One region of the Nitrincola salilacus genome, then DNA from elsewhere that is predicted to be linked to it. Evidence: predicted binding sites of a transcription regulator. Region 1 holds the regulator's gene; each other region holds the start of a gene.

The links. The regulator FNR, encoded in region 1, switches genes on or off when oxygen is low (the NO sensors DNR and NnrR bind a similar motif). The targets are predictions, from matches to a motif close to TTGATNTANATCAA.
Region 2: the regulator FNR is predicted to act here: its motif matches at 1,482-1,495, upstream of ACK3CJ_RS14730 (cytochrome-c peroxidase).
Region 3: the regulator FNR is predicted to act here: its motif matches at 1,383-1,396, upstream of ACK3CJ_RS20000 (cytochrome ubiquinol oxidase subunit I).

The regions. Positions count from the first base shown of each region.
Region 1 is NZ_CP176580.1:2,054,129-2,060,901, reverse strand. It holds gene hemN (oxygen-independent coproporphyrinogen III oxidase) at 49-1,440, shown strand; gene fnr (fumarate/nitrate reduction transcriptional regulator Fnr) at 1,620-2,393, shown strand; gene ACK3CJ_RS09755 (adenine phosphoribosyltransferase) at 2,589-3,131, shown strand; gene rdgC (recombination-associated protein RdgC) at 3,133-4,047, shown strand; gene queE (7-carboxy-7-deazaguanine synthase) at 4,133-4,765, shown strand; gene ACK3CJ_RS09740 (bile acid:sodium symporter family protein) at 4,800-5,687, opposite strand; gene ACK3CJ_RS09735 (cation diffusion facilitator family transporter) at 6,225-6,773, shown strand, end outside.
Region 2 is NZ_CP176580.1:3,154,724-3,161,496, forward strand. It holds gene ACK3CJ_RS14720 (di-heme oxidoredictase family protein) at 1-82, opposite strand, end outside; gene ACK3CJ_RS14725 (imelysin family protein) at 115-1,395, opposite strand; gene ACK3CJ_RS14730 (cytochrome-c peroxidase) at 1,606-2,724, shown strand; gene ACK3CJ_RS14735 (Na+/H+ antiporter NhaC family protein) at 3,010-4,413, shown strand; gene ACK3CJ_RS14740 (glutamine synthetase family protein) at 4,668-6,008, opposite strand; gene ACK3CJ_RS14745 (GntR family transcriptional regulator) at 6,231-6,773, shown strand, end outside.
Region 3 is NZ_CP176580.1:4,340,088-4,346,860, forward strand. It holds gene ACK3CJ_RS19995 (ATP-binding protein) at 1-1,283, opposite strand, end outside; gene ACK3CJ_RS20000 (cytochrome ubiquinol oxidase subunit I) at 1,580-2,989, shown strand; gene cydB (cytochrome d ubiquinol oxidase subunit II) at 2,989-4,044, shown strand; gene ACK3CJ_RS20010 (hypothetical protein) at 4,044-4,166, shown strand; gene ACK3CJ_RS20015 (SDR family NAD(P)-dependent oxidoreductase) at 4,277-5,005, shown strand; gene ACK3CJ_RS20020 (GNAT family N-acetyltransferase) at 5,169-5,594, shown strand; gene dld (D-lactate dehydrogenase) at 5,586-6,773, opposite strand, start outside.

The sequences.
Region 1 (6,773 bases):
CTCCATCTGATTAAATCCGGATACCGCACCTCAGGGGGACGTTACAGCGTGAACCAACATAACTCCATCGAGTGGAACCTCGATCTGATCAGCCGCTACGACCTGTCGGGTCCACGCTACACCTCCTACCCCACAGCCCTGCAGTTTCAGGGTGAAAGCACACCGGAACAACTGATCGCTGCAGCCCGGGCAAGTACCGACAGCCAGGCCCCTCTGTCTCTGTATGTACACATCCCCTTCTGCGCTCATGTCTGTTATTACTGCGCCTGCAACAAGGTGATCACACGCAATCGAGATCGTGCCCAGCCTTATCTGGACAGTGTCTATCGTGAAATGAAAACCCTGTCTGACTGGTATGGCAAGGATCGTCAGGTCAATCAGCTGCATTGGGGCGGCGGTACCCCCACCTTCATCAGCGATGAGCAGATGCATGAGTTGATGGGCAATCTGCGTCAGTACTTCAATCTGCGTGATGATGATCAGGGCGACTACTCCATCGAGATTGACCCGCGTGAAGCCAGCCGCTCAACCATGGAGGTTCTGCGCGAAACCGGTTTCAATCGCATCAGCCTCGGCGTACAGGATCTGGAGCACGAGGTTCAGGAGGCCGTGAATCGTGTACAGCCGATCGAACAGACCCTCGCGGTGCTGGAACAGGCACGCGAACTGGGATTCACTTCGCTGAATATGGACTTGATCTACGGCCTGCCCCATCAAACACCAGACAGCTTTGATCGCACCCTGGATAAAGTGATTGAGATGAGCCCGGATCGCCTGTCAGTGTTCAACTATGCTCATATGCCCGAGCGTTTTCGTTCGCAGCGCCATATACAGAGCGAACACTTGCCCAGCGCGGAAGCCAAGCTGATTATCCTGCAAAATACAATCAGCAAGTTGATGGAAGCGGGTTATCGCTATATCGGCATGGACCACTTCGCCAAACCCGATGACTCTCTGGCACAGGCTCAGCTCAATGGTCAGCTGCATCGTAATTTTCAGGGTTATACGACCCATGCAGACTGCGATCTGGTAGCGATGGGCGTGTCATCCATCAGCAAGATCGGCAACGTTTACTATCAGAATGAACACGACCTCGGTCTCTATACCCAGGCAATCGAAGAGAAGCAGAATGCCGTGCGCCGCGGCATTACACTCAGTCGCGATGACCTGATCCGTGCCGCTGTAATAGAGCAACTGATCTGCCATTTCAGACTCGATACCCAAGCGATCGCATCGCATTTCAAACTTGATTTCGACAGCTACTTTGCCGCTGAGATGCAGGAGCTGCGACAGTTTGAACAGGACGGTCTGGTTCATCTTGATGCTGGCATCATTCATGTCACACCAGCTGGACGTCTCTTGATCAGACGTGTCTGCATGGCATTCGATGCCTACATTCCCAAACTGCAACCTACCCGAGGCTATTCACGCATCATCTGATCCAAACCTGACTAATGACGGTCTGTTGCTATAATAGTTGTCATGACTACTGTTATAACAGTTAGTCTATAAGCGTCTGCTGAACTTCACCCCGGGCGCTAAATGATACATAATGTCCTTTGAATAGATCGGGCATGACCGTCACAGACACTGCAGGACTTGGATGGATGATAAATCGGATGGATGATAAAGCAGCATCAGGTAAGCTTCACAGCATCAAGCCATCACACTGCAACACCTGCAGTCTGAGCAGTCTGTGCCTCCCTGTTTCGCTCAACATGACCGAGATGGAGCGGCTGGACAATATCATCGACAAGAGCCGACCATTGAAAAAAGGTGAGCACCTGTTCAGACAGGGCGACCCTTTTGGCAGCATTTACGCCATCCGTGCTGGCTCCGTCAAAAGCTACACCATCACCAATGATGGTGAAGAACAGATCACCGGTTTCTATCTGCCAGGTGAGCTGGTTGGCCTCAGTGGCTATGATGCCAACCACTATCCGGTCTCGGTCAAGATTCTGGAAACCACCACCGTCTGCGAAATTCCGTTTGAACGCCTTGATGACCTGTCTGGACAACTCCCTGAGCTGCGTCGCCAGATTGTACGCACCATGAGCAAAGAGATCCGCGACGAGCAACAGATGATGTTGCTGCTGTCGAAGAAAAATGCCGAGCAACGCGTCGCCACCTTCCTGATCAAACTGTCGCAGCGTTTTCAGGAGCGGCGCTACTCTGCCATGTCTTTCCGTTTGTCCATGTCACGAAATGAGATCGGTAACTACCTGGGTTTGGCCGTTGAAACTATCAGCCGTATCTTCACCCGTTTTCAAAACCAGAACCTGATTCAGGTGGATGGCAAAGAGATCAAACTGATGGATCTTGAAGAGATCTATGAGCTGTCTGGCGAATGCTCCGTGGACGACCCTTCCGCCCTTCAACAAAAGCGTAACTGATACAGATGTTTACTACCTGCCGAGAATAACCGTGTCTCAAACCAAAAAAAACGCCTCAGATTTTCATCTGAGGCGCCCGAATGTCCCACAATGACGTCATCAGTTCATTGTGTAACCCAACGAGCCTATTAAACACCGCCTGATACCCGAAAACATTGAGCTGTATCAAGTTTGCATCCTATTGAGGAGTTTCTGATGTCTTTTGACGAATATTACATAAAATCGGTGATCCGATCCCTGCCTGACTGGCCCGAACCCGGCGTTATGTTCAGGGATGTAACACCGGTTTTCAAAGACCCGAAAGCGATGCGCATGGTATGTGATGCCTTCATTCAGCGCTATATCGGCAGTGATATCACCCATATTGCAGGAATAGATGCACGCGGCTTTCTGCTGGGATCGGTAATTGCCTATCAGCTCAATCTACCGCTGATTCTGGTACGCAAGAAAGGCAAACTGCCGGGCGACACCATCAGCCAGGAATATAAACTGGAATATGGCACTGCTGCTGTTGAGGTTCAAACAGATGCTGTTGCGGCTGGAGATCGCGTACTGCTGCTTGATGATCTGATCGCCACAGGCGGTACCCTGCTGGCCAGCTGTAGCCTGATCAATCAGTTGGGTGCAGATGTCACAGAAGTGGCCGCACTGATCGACCTGCCGGATCTGCAGGGATCCGCCCGCATCCAGGAAAGTGGAATTCCTGTCTACTCTTTGCTTGCCTACGCCGGACACTGAAATGAATTGGTTTAAAAACGCTATCTGCTATCGCTTCGAACCCGCTGAAGACTTCACGGAAGAGCATCTCGAAAGAGTACTGCTGGAAAAACCCTTTGTACCCTGTGGCCGCCATGAAGTCAGTCGCAGCGGCTGGACCTCACCGACTGGCCCTCTGTCTGAGTCACCAGTATTCAGCAGCAATGGCTATATCCTGATCAGCTATCTGGTTGAGGAGAAAATTCTGCCCACCAGCGTGATCCGTGACGAAATGGATGAGCGTATCCGTGTCATCGAAGAGAACGAAGCACGCAAGGTGTACCGCAAGGAACGCCAGCAGATGAAAGACGACATCACGCTTGAGCTTCTGCCACGCGCCTTCACACGACGTCATCGTACCCGCGCCCTGCTGATGCCTCAGCAAGGCTGGATTCTGGTCGATGTCGGCAGCTTCAAACGTGCCGAAGACCTGCTCAGTGCCCTGCGTGAAGCGTTGGGATCGCTGATTGTAAGACCATTGGAGGTCAACCAGGCCCCCAGCAGCGTCATGACCGAATGGCTGCAGGACAAACGCCCTATTCCCTCCGTTATTGAGGTTGAAGATGAGAGCGAGCTGCGTGATCTCAGCGCAGAGGGAGGCGTTATTCGCGTCAAGGGACAGGACCTGTTCAGCGATGAGATCCGCGCCCACCTGGACAATGGCATGCAGATCACGCGGCTGGCGTTTAACTGGGAGGAGCAGATTCGTCTGGTGTTGCATGCCGATATGAGCCTGCATCGCCTGAAGCTCACCGACCAGTTCCGCGAGCAGATGGACAATGACAGCCCTGAAGATGAGCTGGCCTATTTTGATGCCCAATTGACGCAGATGGGGCTAGAGTTCAGCCGCTTTGTGCCGGCGCTGGTGGAAGCCTTCGGCGGGGAACCCGTCCGATAAGGCGGCGTCATACTTTGACTGAATAGCCTTTACTGAATGGCCCTTACGAATAGCCTTTACTGTTTTAACCTGATCCGGAGTTTACATGTACAGTGTCAAAGAGATGTTCTACACCCTGCAAGGTGAAGGCGCTCAAAGCGGTCGAGCAGCAGTTTTTTGTCGCTTTACCGGATGTAATCTCTGGTCAGGTCGTGAACAGGACAGGGAGAGTTCCGTGTGCAAGTTCTGTGATACAGACTTTATCGGCACTGATGGCCAGAACGGCGGTAAGTTTGAAACAGCCGAGGCGCTGGCCAGTCGTATTCGCAGCTTCTGGCCAGCAGGCGAAAAAGGCCAGCCCTATGTCGTCTGTACCGGAGGAGAGCCTGCACTGCAGCTGGATGGCGAGCTGGTTGAGGCACTGCACCAGAAAGGGTTCGAAATAGCGATTGAAACAAATGGTACCCGTCCCTTGCCAGCCGGCATTGACTGGATCTGTGTCAGCCCCAAAGCTGATGCAGAGCTGCTGATTACACAAGGTCATGAGCTGAAACTGGTCTATCCGCAACGCGAAAACCGCCCCGAACAGTTTCAGTCACTCGATTTTGAGCACTTTTACCTGCAACCACTCGATAGCCCGGAGCAGGCAGCCAACACAGCCGCCTGCATCCGCTACTGCATGGATCACCCGCAGTGGAAATTAAGCCTGCAGACACACAAGATCATCGGTATCGACTAGGCTGAGCCGAAACGCCACCAGCCCCTGGTCAGGATCAAGCAGTCCGACTGCGTCGAAACTGCAGCAGGGTTCGACGATTACGCCAGCCGATAAGTGCGAATGCAGGAATCTGCATCAACACCCCATAAACCAGAGCACTCGCTGACATTTCAGCATTCTGTAGAATCGTGCTGGTCACCAGCAGCGCAGTACCAGCATTCTGCAACCCCACTTCAACCATGATTGATATCCGCTGTGGATCATTCAGCCCAGCCATCTTCGACAGCAAAAATCCCAGCAACATGGCCGCAAATACCAGACAAAACACTGCGGGCGCCAACTGGACCAGCAAGGCAGGCAGTAGATGCCAGTTGCCGCGCACCAGCAACACCACCATCAGCAACAACAGGCAGAGTGAAAAACGCCTGAAAGGCACTCTGACACGTGCCGCCAGAAGAGGAAAGCGCGCACTGAATCCGACTCCCACCAGCACCGGTAGCAGTGTAATCACCACCATTTTCATGATCGATTCGATAATCGGAAAATCAATCACGGCCGTTGTTTGAAACCAGTGCTGCAAAGCCAATGCAGTCAACAAAGGTATAGTGAAAGGTGTCAGCAGGGTCACCAGCGCTGTGAGTGAAACAGAAAGCGCCGCATCTCCGCGCGCGAGCAGTGTGATCGCATTGGATGTTGCACCACCGGGGGCAAAGGTGAGAATCATGATACCCACAGCCAATGCAGGGGGCAGTTGAAACAATGTCACCACGATTAAACCCAGCACAGGCAACAGCAACATCTGAGCACCGATACCCAGCAACAAGGTTCTGGGCTCTCTGAGAACCTGTGCAAAATCCCTCATACTCAGCGAGAGACCCACAGCCAGCATGATGATCGCCAATGCTGTGGGCAAAAATATCTGAGAAATGATCGAAGCCTGCATTTTTTTATCTCTCGCTGAATCACAAGGCGTCATCATATCGACGGGGATGAGTTCACACAATCTTAACGCAACTGCAGCATTTATAGGCTAGGCTTAGAAAGCGACAGAGCAGAACTTTATCCACTCAGGACAAAACCCCTATGCCTCGTGGGCTTGGAAAGCCTACCCACATTCTCTGTGGATAACATTGTGTGTAGACGTTTTAAAACCCCGCCTTGCTCCCACGTCTTCATGCCTCCCTACAGATTGATCAAAAAATGTACAGATATTTTACATCATATGAATCAATAAGTTATTAGTTAATATATGCAATTATTTGCAGATGCGAAAGCGAAACAAGAAACTAAAACACCCCTGCAGTTTCTTCTCAGCATCTAGCACGGAGTCAAGGTTACACACAACCCTTTTCACACATCTGTCATAATCTTGATTCTGAAGAAAAACTCTGAAGAGTAACAATGAGCACTCACAACACTGGTCTAAGGCGACTAAGGCAGTTAGTATACCGAAGCTGAAAATGAGGTATCGGAACTGACAATGCAGGAAGAGCTGGATCAACGACGCAGGGCAGGACAGCGCATCACTCTGATTGGCGCGTTGGTCGACAGCCTGTTGAGCGCCGCCAAGATTATCGTGGGTATACTGGCCAACTCAGCCGCATTGATTGCCGACGGCTTGCACTCGCTGTCGGATGTTTTGACCGACTTCATGGTCGTGTTTCTTCTCAAGTTCTCGCATGAAAAACCAGATGCCAACCATCCCTGGGGGCATGCACGCTTTGAAACCGTCGGCACCGTTGTGCTTGGCGGTATTCTCATGCTGGTCGGGGCCTTGATGGCCTATGAAAGCCTCAAGCTGCTGTTTGGTTCAGAAGTTCCACCCCTGCCAGCCTGGCCCGCGCTAATCGTAGCGGGCGTCTCCATATTGTCGAAAGAGATCCTTTATCACTACACCCACCGGGTCGGAAAAGCACTGAACTCGAACCTGATCATCGCTAACGCCTGGCACCATCGCACGGACTCGTTATCCTCCATTGTTGTCTTCGTTGCCATAGCCGGAGCCATGACGGGCGTCTGGTGGCTGGAT
Region 2 (6,773 bases), 1.1 Mb from region 1:
GTGGAATAGAGGTGGCTTTGACAGCTGCTGCCATCAAAACCACGCCCAGCCCCCCTGTTATGACAAGAGAAGCTTTGAACATGAATCAATCATCCTCGCTTTATGACTGACTCATTACGACTGGCTCACTGCGACTGAATCAGGATCATCCAGACTGTCGGAGCCTTCAATATCGATCCCTTCAAGCTCCAGCTCACTGATAGCTTGCTCGATAGATCGGGTCTGTGTGGTCAGTGTGTCCACCAGTTGCTGAACCAGTGCATTACCTTCGGTATTACCAGCACCGATCAGCACATCAAAGGTGTTGCCCTGCTTCGCCTGATCCACAATCGCCTGCGCTGCTGCCAGCGTCTGTTGGAGTTCATTACCAAGCTGAACATTCACTTCAGGTGCATGCTGCTGCAGCAGATCAGAAAGCGACGGGCCTGCAACCTCGGTACCATCAATACGCGTGTATTTTCCTTCATACACATTGTGGATCCCTTTCACGTCATAGAAATGTGAATAGTGAGTGTTATCCGAAAAGCAATCATGCTCCTCTTCAGGATCATGCAACATAAGACCCAGCTTGGTCCGTTCACCGGCCAGCTCACCATAGGACAAGCTGCCCATTCCAGTCAGAAGCGCTGCCAGCCCTCCTTTTTCACCTTTATCCATCAGTTCCTGGCGCGCCTGACCATCAGTGATCCAGTTTCCAGCCATTTCATCCAGATCACTGATCAGAAGATCGGTGACGACCATCAGGTACTGTCTGCGACGATCACAGTTTCCACCGGTGCAGTTGTCGAGGCTGAAATCGGTAGCAGGACGCTCACCGGCTCCCGGCTCGGTACCATACAGATCCTGCCCCCAGAGCAGAAACTCAATGGCATGGTAGCCAGTGGCAACGTTCGCCTCCACACCATCAATCTCATGCAGCGTTTCGCCCAGCAACTGCGCGGTAATCTCTGTTGCATCAATCGTCTGACTACCCAGAGTCAAAGTTTTATTAGCAATAATATTCGCCGCATAGAAAGGGTTCTCATCCGACTCTTCACCGTAACTGCCAGAGTCTACATAGTCGATCAGCCCCTCATCCAGCGGCCAGGCATTAACCTTACCCTCCCAGTCATCAACTATTCCGTTGCCAAAGCGATATACCTCGGTTTGCATGTAGGGTACACGTGCATCAATCCAGGACTGGCGAGCTGCTTTCAGAGTCTCCTCAGAAGGTGATGCCAGGAGATCCTCTATCTTCGCCTTCAGCGTTCTGGCGGCGATCGCGGAATCAGCATAGGCTGCTTCGGCAATATCGGCATAGGTTTTCAGCACCTCAGCAGGAGCAGCCGCAAACGCATTGCAGGTACCGGATGCCAGTGCAACACCCAGCGCCAGAGCAGATAATGTCCTTCTCATAGAGATTCTCCAATAGTATTGTGTAAAGCAACTTAATATAATTGATAACGATTAGCATCTCAATTACTACATTCAATACTATTTACATGATCTAGATCAACATTCATCATCGCCAATCCAGCCATCATGCATAAAACGCCTGATTCAAAGAACGGACACAGCGCCATGCACCTCCTATTCAGATCCCCAAAAAAGACACTCCTGATACTGTTGATCACACTGCTCCATCCAGTAACAAGCAACGCCGAAACGATGGAAGAGTTGCAGCCCGAGAAAGCGCTTCTAGGGCAGATGCTCTTTTTTGACACAAATCTGTCCAGGGAAAGAACCCAGTCCTGTGCCACCTGTCACTCACCTGCCAATGGATTTATCGATTCACGTGGCACAGGAACAAAAGCTGCTGTCTCCTTGGGAGACGATAGCGTATCTCTGGGTGACCGGAACACCCCGACTGCAGCCTACGCAGCCTTTACACCACCCTTTCATCTGAATAAAAAGGGAATTTTTGCAGGAGGGTTTTTCTGGGATGGACGCGCCAATACGCTGCTGGATCAGGCAAAGGGGCCACCCCTCAATCCGATAGAAATGAACATGCCCAGCGAACAGGCTATTCTTGATCGTCTGCTGGAAAATCCCGAGTATCTGTCCCGGTTTCCTGTTCTGTATGGTGATACGGTGTTCGATGATGCGACACAGGCCTACAACGCCATGGCCGACGCGATCGCGCAATTTGAAATGACCATGCTCTTCGCCCCCTTCGATTCGAAGTACGACCGCCATCTGCGTGGCGAATACGAACTGACCACCGAAGAAGAACTGGGGATGACGCTGTTTTTTTCACAACAGTTCACCAACTGCAATCTATGCCATCAACTCAAACCCCTGCCCGGCAGCACTGAAGAACTTTTCACTAATTTTGAATTTCACAACATAGGCGTACCCGAGAACCGGGCACTACGAGCCATCACAGGCGTCACGGCACGAGACGAAGGATTGTTTGCACACCCGGATATCAACGACACGACTCAAAAAGGCAAATTCAAAACGCCCAGTCTGCGCAATATCGCCGTTACCGGACCCTACATGCACAATGGTGTTTTCACCGATCTGCTGACCGTTATCCGCTTCTACAACAAGTACAACAGCCGCAGCGCCAGCGCACAGGTCAATCCTGAAACAGGTCTGACCTGGGAGCCACCGGAAATAGCCGAAAACCTGTCACTCGAAGCGTTACAGACAGGTCCGGCATTGGATGAGAGACGGATGCAGGCGCTGGTCGCCTTTCTCAAAACGCTCACCGACCAACGCTATGAGCATCTGCTGAAATAGCGGATCAGTCCAAAATATACCCGGGTAGGTATATCGCTCCTGTTCACCCTGACAGTATCGTTAATCATCGAAGCTGGATCGGTTTTTCTCACGCGGGAAGCCACATCCAGCCCGCCATACCGATCCAACACTTACAATAAATCCAATCAGGGTGTTTTAATGAGTACCAATACCACTCCATTAAACTCTTCGCTAGACTCTTCCCTTAACACTTCACTGGTAGTCAACAAGGCTGCCGAAAAAAGTCATCCTCCTACCCACTGGCTTATCTTCTACGGCTTGATCATGGCAGCTTTTGCCTACCTGTCGACCCAGGTATCCGAAGGCGAAGACTATGGCTTCTACAGCCTGCTGCCTGCGCTCCTGATTCTGTTCGTGGCGATCATCACCAAAAAACCACTGGAGTCTATTTTTGCCGGCGTCATTGCCGGATTGCTGCTGCTTGATCCAGCCAATCTCATTTCAGGACTGGGAGATCTCTCCATGGAGGTGGTGCAGGATGACACCATTGTCTGGATCGTACTGGTGTGCGGCATGATGGGGGGCCTGATCAATATGCTGGAGCGTGGCGGCAGCGTCCTCAGCTTTGGCAAGCTGATGGCCAGACGGATCAAGACACGGCGAGGCACCATGTTGACCACCTGCGGCCTCGGTGTGATGGTGTTTATTGACGACTATCTGAACTCTCTTGCCGTGTCAGCCTCAATGAAGAATCTCACGGATCGCTTTGGTATCTCGCGCGAGAAGCTGGCTTTCCTGGTTGACTCAACCGCTGCTCCGGTCTGTATCCTGGTCCCTATCTCCACTTGGGCAGTCTATTTTGCGGCACTGCTGGAAGATAATGGAGCCGTCGATAAGGGCCAAGGGATGTTGCTCTATATTCAGTCGATCCCTTACATGATCTATGGCTGGGTAGCACTGCTGGTGGTGTTTCTGGTCGCCATGGGCATACTCGGCGATATTGGCCCGATGAAGCAGGCAGAGAAGCGTGCTCAGGCGGGCCAGCCGATTCCGGACGACGCCCCGGTGACTGATTTCGACACTTCGCACCTCAAACACACCTCCCCCTGGGTGGGGCTGATGAACTTTGTGCTGCCGATGTTAGTGCTGGTTGCCGCCAGTGTTTACTATGAAATAGATCTGCTGTTCGGGGCTCTGGTCGCCTCCATGTTCACCATGGTGCTCTATTTCTGGCAGCGACTGCTGAATTTCAGCCAACTGGTGGATGCGATGCTGGATGGCTTCAAGGTGATGCTCTACCCCATTGCTGTTGTCTGCGCCGGTTTCATGCTGAAAGAGGTGAACGACCAACTGGGCATGACACCCTACATCATTGACGCACTGTCACCCTATCTTTCCAAAGAGATGCTGCCGGCACTGGTATTCCTGTCCATGGCTGCCGTGGTGTTTGCGACAGGCTCGAGCTGGGGTGTCTTTGTCGTGTCACTGCCGATTGTGATCCCGATGGCCCTGACACTGGAGATGTCCATGCCGCTGACCGTCGGTGCTCTTATGTCTGCCTCTGCCTTTGGCAGCCACGCCTGCTTCTTCAGCGACTCTACCGTACTTTCATCACAAGGCTCCGGCTGCACGCCGATGCAACATGCACTGACCCAGATTCCCTATGCGCTGATTGGCGCGGTGCTGACCTTCTTCCTGCTGCTTGGCATGGGTTACCTGTTCAGCTGATCCCTCGCGTGCCTGATCCCACTGTCAGGCACGCGTTCCTCCGCCCTCAAAAACTGACAACTGCTTGTATGTACAGGCATATCCCGGAGACCTTGGGTGAGTGTATGCCGCAGGGATGCGGCATTTAAGCCTACAGGGATGTATTCACGGCGTCTCACCTAAGGTCTCCGGGATATGCGTTGAAGCAGCGGATTCAGGTATAAAAAAACCTCCGATCATCACAACCGGAGGTTTCTGTTTATCCCGATTTCAGATCAGAGCAGGCCCAGATAGGACTCGTACTCCACATCCGAAATGCGCTCATGCAGCTTGCGCAATTCCTGGCGCTTGGCTGCCGAATAGACACGGACGAACTCTTCGCCCAGATACTCCTTCAACACCTGACTGCGGCTGAACACCTCGGTGGCAACATCCCACTTGTTCGGCAGCAACAGTTCGTGGTTAGCCTCAGCCTCGTTGTAAGCATCTCCCTCGATCGCTGCCATTGGCATCAGTTTATTCTCGATACCGTAGAGCGCGCCTGCAAGCACCGTAGCCAGCACCAGATAGGGGTTGGCATCCGCCCCCGCTACACGATGCTCGATACGACGCGCCACAGGTGGACTCTCTGGAATACGGATCGCCACGGTTCGGTTCTCATAGCCCCAACTGGCAAAGGTTGGTGCATGCGCCCCGACCTTGAAACGGCGATAGGAGTTCATATGCGGTGCAAAGGTCAGCATACTGTCTGACATGGTGCGCATCAGGCCGCCCACAGCATAGCGCAGCAGATCGGTCCCCTCTTCTCCACCATCATCAAATACGTTAATACCGTCTTCATTCAGCAGGCTGAAATGAACATGCAGACCGTTACCGCTCTTTTTGGTGTAAGGCTTGGCCATGAAAGTCGCGGCGTAACCATGCTTGCGTGCAATCCCTTTGACCAGACGCTTGAACATGGTCGCCTGATCACCGGCCAGCATCGGGTCAGCGACATGCACCAGATTGATCTCGAACTGCCCTGGCCCCAGCTCAGATACAATCGTATCTGCTGGTACACCCTGCAGCTCACAGGCTTCACGCACATCGGAAAAGAAAGAGGACAGGCCATCCATCTCATCAATGGAGTAGCAGTCGGTTTCGGTCAGACGACGTCCATGACCTTCGGACAGAATCGGTGGCTGAGGACGCTGACTCACCTCGGAATCGCCATCCAGCAGGTAAAATTCAAGCTCAGTCGCAACCACCGGGGTCAGCCCATGTGATTTGAACCGATCCACAATCCGTGACAACACCTGACGCGGGTCGGCGCCAAAAGGAGTGCCATCCGGGTTGAACATGGTAGCCAGAATCTGATACCGCGGCGATTCCGACCAGGTAACCGGCACAGGTTGCTGTACCGGCAGACAGGTACCATCAATATCGCCTGTCTCAAAGACCAGACCGTTTTCAAGCACGTCATCGCCCCAGAAATCGAACCCCAGCACGGAGCGAGGCAGTTTCACACCCTCCTCCATCACCTTGCCGAGCGCTTTCCAGGGCATCCGTTTTCCACGCAGGTTGCCATTAAGATCCGTGATGAACAGATCAAATTCAGTATTGTTATTAGACGACATACAGAGACTCTCTTAAGTACGGATGTACTTTTTTCAGCTGAGACGAAAGCTTTTTGATCAGCTTTTGTGGGTTTTTACTTGGAAAATTGATATAAATTGTGATCACAAAAATACAAATCAATTTGATCACAAAATTTAAACAAGGTCAATCTGCCCTGATCGCTTCACGCTGATAAGCGAGCAGGCTACAATGCAGCCGAAACTATCTGGCCAGCCGAGACAATGGATAAGAAATCTCCGATACAGATCACCCCACCCGAGCGCGATGACAACGGCACCGTGACACAATGGGTATACACCTCCCTCAGAGACGCTGTGATGCAGGGGCAGATACTGCCCGGTCGCGCACTGACCATCCGCGAGCTGGCCGGCATTCTGGATGTCAGTCCGATGCCGGTGCGCGAGGCGCTACGCCAGCTCTCGGCCGAGGGTGCACTGGAGATACAGGGCAATCGCCGGGTGATGGTGCCAAAAATGACGGCCATGAAGTTCACCGAACTCTGCGAAGCCCGCATAGCAATAGAGTGCCATGCAGCCGCCCGCGCCCTGCCCTACATCGATGGAGAGCAGCTGCAGCACCTGCAACAACTGGACCGACAGATAGATAACGCGCAGACAGAGGGCAATCTGGAGCAGATCAGCATTCTCAACCAGCGTTTTCATCGCGCCCTCTATAAGGCCAACCCACATCAGATCACACTCCCTCTGATCGAAAGCCTCTGGCTGCAACTTGGCCCCTTCATGCGTCTGGCCTCCAGCAAGCTG
Region 3 (6,773 bases), 2.3 Mb from region 1:
GGATTACGTAGTTCATGGGCGATGGAGGCCGACAATGCACCCAGCTCCACCAGGTGCTCCTGATCCAGCCGCTTGCGCTCTGCATCGGCCAGTTTCAGTGACTGCTCCAGAATCCGGCAACTGCTGAGCAGCAGTGCGGCAAACACCTCACCCTGCAGACGATACCCTGGCGTGACATCTTCCCAGCCGGGCAGCTCGTAATACCAGTCCTGAAGACCTCGTTGGCAGCGGATCTTCAGTGCTGCGGTGGAAAGTGGCGTATCCGGAAGCTCAACCCCCACATTCATTCGGAGCTGCTGCGATAGTAACTGCTCACTCAGGCGCGCAAGCTCGGGCCAGCTTTCGCTTTTCTGCAACTGCAGGCGCCAACGCTCCAGCATCAGTTCGGTCAATTGCACGCCGGGATAAATCAGCCCACGCGCCAGTCGTGCGACAGGTTGATAACAGGCAGATGCCAACAGCAACAGTACAACGGAGTAAAGCCACAACTGCCAGGCCGGCACCTCGGCCAATGCACGCATGCCGAGCTGCCCCAATGATGCACTGACCAGCGCCATCAGCGCCATCACCAGCACCAGCATCACAAACCAGAGCAGGGCTTTGTTGGCAAAGGCATTGATACCCAGCAACTGATAGCGCACCACGCCATACACCAGCAGCACCAGATAGCTGGGCAGCAACAGCATCGGCCAGGGGTACCAATCCAGACCAAACGACAGAAACACAAAACTGGTTGCCAGCATCAGCCCCCAACCACCAGCCATGAACATCGCCTCAATCGATCTGCGCCGATTGCCACTGTGCACCCGCCAACCGTATGCCAGCACGCCATGAGCCGCTATACCCAGCAAAACGGTATACAGCAGATTGACCCAACCGATCCCCTGAAAGGCAAAAAAAGCCTCGAAGTGGCTGCTGTGAGTGATCCGGCCACCCTGAAACTGCCAGCTCAGCAGAATCAGCAAGACGGTTAAACCGTAAAGGAGCGGGATAGTGCGCTGGACCCGAGTCAGCAAGGCATCACTATAACCGGTGGCGACAAACCGCACGGCAAAGTGCAGAAAGAACATCGGCATCAATGGATTTGCCAGCACCAGTGCCATGCCGAGCGTCTGCCACCCTTGCATGATGGCAATATGCCCGGCACACCAGAGTGCCATCATCGCCGCAAAACCGGCCAGCGCCGGCATCGCCCGCTGACGCTGACCCTGCCACCAGAGCCAGCCTGCCAGCAGCACGGCACAGGCGCTGGTCAGCAGCATACTGATTTCGAACAGCAACACTGTGTTAACCGCTGAGTACACTGTAAACCTCGTTTACATATATGATTGATGAAAATCGTAAACCTGGTTTACATACTCATCAAGTCTTTTATCGAAAAATTGATATAAATCAATGAAAAATCTTTGCTACCGAAAAGTGGCCGATGTTTTGCATTAACAGTGACAACGACCTGTTGGATATGGAGCATAAAACATGAGCAGTCTGCTTTTTTCGGAAATTCTGGCACTGGGCCTGATGGTAGCCGTTGCCCTGGCCCCGACAATCTGGCGCCATCTGCAACAACGGGGTCGCTGAGATGGAGCTGGATTCCGCCCTGCTGTCGCGTTTACAGTTTGTCTTTACGGTAAGCTTTCATATTATCTTTCCGTCCATCACCATCGGGCTGGCAACACTGATCGCCATCTGGGAGGGTCTGTGGCTGAAAACCGGTAATCCGGTCTATCTGCAACTGGCCAAGTTCTGGATAAAACCCTTTGCGATCACTTTCGGCATGGGCGTGGTCTCGGGGATCGTACTCTCGTATGAGTTCGGCACCAACTTCTCTGAGTTCTCCCGCATCACCGGACCGGTACTCGGGCCGCTGATGGCCTATGAAGTGCTGACCGCCTTCTTTCTGGAAGCCGGTTTTCTGGGTGTAATGCTGTTCGGCTGGCAAAGGGTTGGCCCGAAACTGCACTTCTTCTCCTCTATTGTGGTCGCCATCGGCACTTGGATCTCCGCCTTCTGGATCATTGCCGCCAACTCATGGATGCACACACCCGCAGGATACGAAATCGTCGATGGCGTGTTTCATGTAGCCAGTTGGTGGGAGGTGATCTTCAACCCCTCCATGCCCTACCGCTTAACGCATATGCTGATGGCCGCGTTTATCACCGCCATATTTGTCGTACTGGCCACCAGTGCCTGGCAGCTCAAGCGTGAACCAGACAGCAAGATGGCGCGCAAGGGCCTGTCGATGACCCTCTGGTTTGCACTGATTCTGACACCTCTGCAAGCCTATATCGGCGACCTGCACGGTCTTAATGTGAAGGAGCACCAACCCATCAAACTGGCAGCAATGGAAGGGATCTGGCCGGCGCAGGAATCAGGCGCGCCGCTGCTACTGTTTGCAGTGCCCGATCAACAGGCCGAAGAGAACCATTTTGAGATCGCTATTCCAAAACTTGCCAGCCTGATCCTGACCCATGAACTGAATGGCGAATTAACGGGGCTGACTTCGGTGCCTGCTGATGAACGTCCGAATGTGGCGATCGTTTTCTATTCGTTCCGTGTCATGGTCGGTATCGGCGTGCTGATGATACTGGTGAGCCTGGCCGGACTGTATCTGCGCAGGAAAGGTACCCTCTTCCAGCATCGCGGCTTTCTGACCTTCTGCAGTTATCTGGCTCCAATCGGCATTATCGCAGTACTGGCTGGCTGGTATGTAGTCGAGGTGGGTCGTCAGCCCTGGCTGGTGCAGGGGCTGGTGCGCACCATTGATGTGGTATCCCCCCTGCCAGCTGAACGCGTGTTGTTCTCGCTGACGCTGTTTGTACTGACCTACAGTCTGCTGTTGGGAGTTTACCTCTACTTCATGCGCAAGTTGATTCTCAAGGGGCCACCACCGCTGGAAAAACTCTCGGAGCAACTGATCGGCGTTAAAGCCGCCGGTTATGCCGTTGCACTGGTCAAGCACCCTAAACCCGATCACCAGGAGGCGAACTGATGGAACTCTTCACTGAGCTGCAATGGGGCTTACCCCTGTTCTACTTTCTACTGCTCGGCTTTGCCATTCTGATGTATGTGCTGCTGGATGGGTTTGATCTGGGCATCGGCATTCTCTACCCCTGGTTCAATACAGACGCAGAGCATGATCATCTGATGCGCTCCATCTCGCATGTCTGGGATGGCAACGAGACCTGGCTCGTATTCGGAGGCGTCATCCTCTTTGCGGCCTTCCCTGCCGCCTATGCTGGGCTCTTATCAATTCTGTACCTACCGATCATGCTGATGCTGATCGGACTGATCTTCAGGGGAGTAGCCTTTGAATATCGCTTCAAGTCCGAGCGCTCTCGCCACTGGTGGAACCGTTCGTTTTCAATCGGATCGAGTCTCGCAGCCTTTTGTCAGGGGCTGATGCTGGGCGCCGTGGTGCAGGGCATTCCTCAGGATGCGATCAATCTGTCGAGCCTGCAGTGGTTGAACCCTTTCAGCCTGTTTACCGGCCTTGCCGTAATGGCCGGTTATGCCTTGCTCGGCTGCGCGTATCTGACCATGAAAAGCCGTGGCGCACTGCAGCAGAAAGCCGCCCGCTACGGCCAGCGACTGGTGATCTTCGTGATGCTGGCAATGCTGCTGGTCAGCCTGGGTACGCTGATGCTTCAGCCGGAGATCCGTAGCCGCTGGTTTGGCGGCTGGCACACCCTGGTACTGATGACCCTGCCACTGGCCGCGGCACTGGCGGCACGCCTGCTATTCATTGACCTGGGCCGAGTGCAGCAGCAATACAAAACAGGCCAGCAAGTGCAGGCAATACATGAGAGCCGCCCCTTCTGGCTCGCTGCCAGTCTGTTTCTGTTTGGTTTCTGCGGGTTGGTGGTGAGCATTTTTCCCTACCTGATACCACCCAAACTCACCTTTTATGATGCCGCCGCGCCAGATGGCAGCCTGCTGTTTCTGTTGCCGGGGGTACTGATTTTTGTGCCGCTGATTCTGACCTATACCTTCTGGGGATATCATATCTTCCGCGGCAAGATCGAAGACTACGAGGAGGGCTATTGATGCTGAAACTCAAACATCCCCTACCCCCTGCGCTCTGGTTTATCCTGCTGTATCTGCTGGGGTTCGGAGGGCTGACACTGATCGCACTGCTGCTGAAAACCATGATGAACGGATTGATGTAACTGCAAATGGCAGTGCTGATACAAGCGCCTGATGCAGACAATGCCATGAGGCTCCTTTAAACTGAGTCATCGTCCAAATGGGCAGATCGAATCAGCATATTGAGGATCTCATGAGCAGGATCGCAATCGTCACCGGTGGCAGCTCCGGTATCGGCCGGGCCATCGTCGAGCGCTTATCGAAGCAGGCCTATCGGGTGTTCAATCTGGATATACAGCCGTCGGATCTTGGCGAGTATATTGAGTGCGATGTCAGCCAGGTAGCTGATGTAACACGTGCCATCGCCGGGATACTGGATCAGACCCGGCAGTTGGATCTGCTGGTATCCAATGCCGGTCGCCACCTCAGCGCCACCATCGAAGAGACCGACGAAGCCACACTGGATGCACTCTTTGCACTGAACGTGAAAGGCGCCTATGCCGCCATCAAAGCGGTGCTGCCCCAGATGAAAACACAGAAGAACGGCTCCATTATCCTGATCGCATCTGATCAGTCATTGATCGGCAAGCGCCACTCCTTCGCCTACAACCTGACCAAGCATGCGTTGGCGTCGATGGCCAAAACCACAGCGCTTGATTATGCCGCAGACAATATCCGGGTGAATGCCGTATGCCCCGGCACGGTGGAAACGCCACTGTTCCATCAGGCGATTGACCGCTACTGCGCGAGCAGCGGAGCCGACAAGACGCAGGTGGTCGCGGAAGAAGCTGCACTCCAGCCGCTGAACCGATTGGGACAACCGGAAGAGGTTGCGGCGCTGGTCAGCTTTCTGGCCAGTGATGAGGCGAGCTTTATCACCGGTAGCCTGCAGGTGATTGATGGGGGGTATACGGCGCAGTAGATTGTTGATGGCATAAGCCAAAAGCTGCCATCTGGCGACTGCGCCTAAATACAATATGGGCTAAGCTCCATGAACAGTCTGGAACTACCGACTTGCAGTGATGGAGCATCGAACGTCGGACCAACAATTTTTTATTATCTGGCTATATTTTCAGGACCATTGAATGAGTACTCGTATCGAATTGACAATAAACCCCGAAGAAAGTGAGCGTTTGGCTATCCTCAAGCCCTTACAGGCTTATAATCTTGCTCAAGCGGGTGACCCTAAACCAGAATCAATCGCGCTGTCAGTCCGTGATGAGCGCACCGGCGAAATCATTGGAGGTCTTTATGGCCAGATATTTTATCGCTGGTTATTCATCGAGTTACTCGTTATACCTGAGCAAACGAGAGGACAAGGCACAGGCTCACGTCTGCTGAGTATGGCTGAAGACTTCGCGCGTGAAGAAGGCTGCGTAGGAATCTGGCTCGATACCTTTGGTTTCCAAGCACCAGAGTTCTACGAAAAAAATGGTTTTACCAAATTCGGCCAACTGGATAATTTCCCTCCTGAACATAAGCGTTTCTTCTTCCAGAAAACATTAACCTAGTACACTAGTTTGATCCCCCTCTTTTGATCGGACGCAGCAGTTGTCAACCTCGTTATGCTGCCAATGGCGTTGCTTTGAGGTCTTGCCGATGCCAGGGTTAAACTGGTTGGTTGGATCTAGGGTCTGATAGAAGTCACGCAACGCCGGTTTCGCGTGATAAAGATGACCAACATTGTGTTCAGCCGGGTATTCGGCGCCCCGTGCGTCCAGTAGTGCGCAGATCTTCTGCTCCAAAGCGTGACAATCAACCCCCTTCTTCACGAGGTATTCTTGGTGCAGAACATGGCAAAGGAAATGCCCGACGTAAATCTTACGTTCAATCTGCGCCTCGATCTCGGGTGGAAGCGTCTCAAACCAGTCGATCGCATCTCGCGGCAAAGCTACGTCCAGTGCGACGATATCCTCAATAGTACGGCGATGGACTGCTCGGTAGCGCACGACGGCGCCGCCTACAGCAAAGCGATTTAGAAAAGCAGCACGACCTTCGTCTTCTGTGCACTCCAAGTACTCGCCCTGATCCGAGGGAAAGTGCTCTGAGAGATAGTCGCGCATTTCAGTTATGCAGTCACCTCCTGTACGGAACATCAGATGATGAGTGTAGCGGTTGCGATAATCCACTAACCGTTTCGGCAGATGCTCGGGAAAAAATCGGGTGACCGCCTGGAGAAGATGGTCCGAAATATTGCGGCCCAGCCGCAGCAATTCGGTGATGCCATCGAACCAGCTTTTTGCAGCAAAAGCTCGGGGTACGTTGAGTGTTCCGAATCCGCGGATGAAGAGATAGAGGTCTTTGCCATAGACCTGCGCGGCGTGGAAGGCATCCTTGTGCATATATTCCCCAGCGATGGGCAGTGTCCGAAAGCGGCTCAGTAGATCCCGCCGGATCTGTTGCAGCACCGCTGGATCATTGACCCCTAAGTAGAACACCTGCTCTTTGGGCGCTGTTGGAAAAGTATCCATCCGTACCGCAAACACGGCGAGTTTTCCGGCTGAACCGGAGACTTCATAATGACGACGTGGATCAGCGTTGAAACGTGCTGGCGTTGGAGCCGAAATATCGCGCACATGATCCTGATATTCACGATCTGAAGCCCAGGCATTGTCTGCGACTTGAATGTCACTCTCAGAGTACTTGCCCGCATCCAGACGAGTCAGAATCTCTTGTGGCGATTCGCCCAG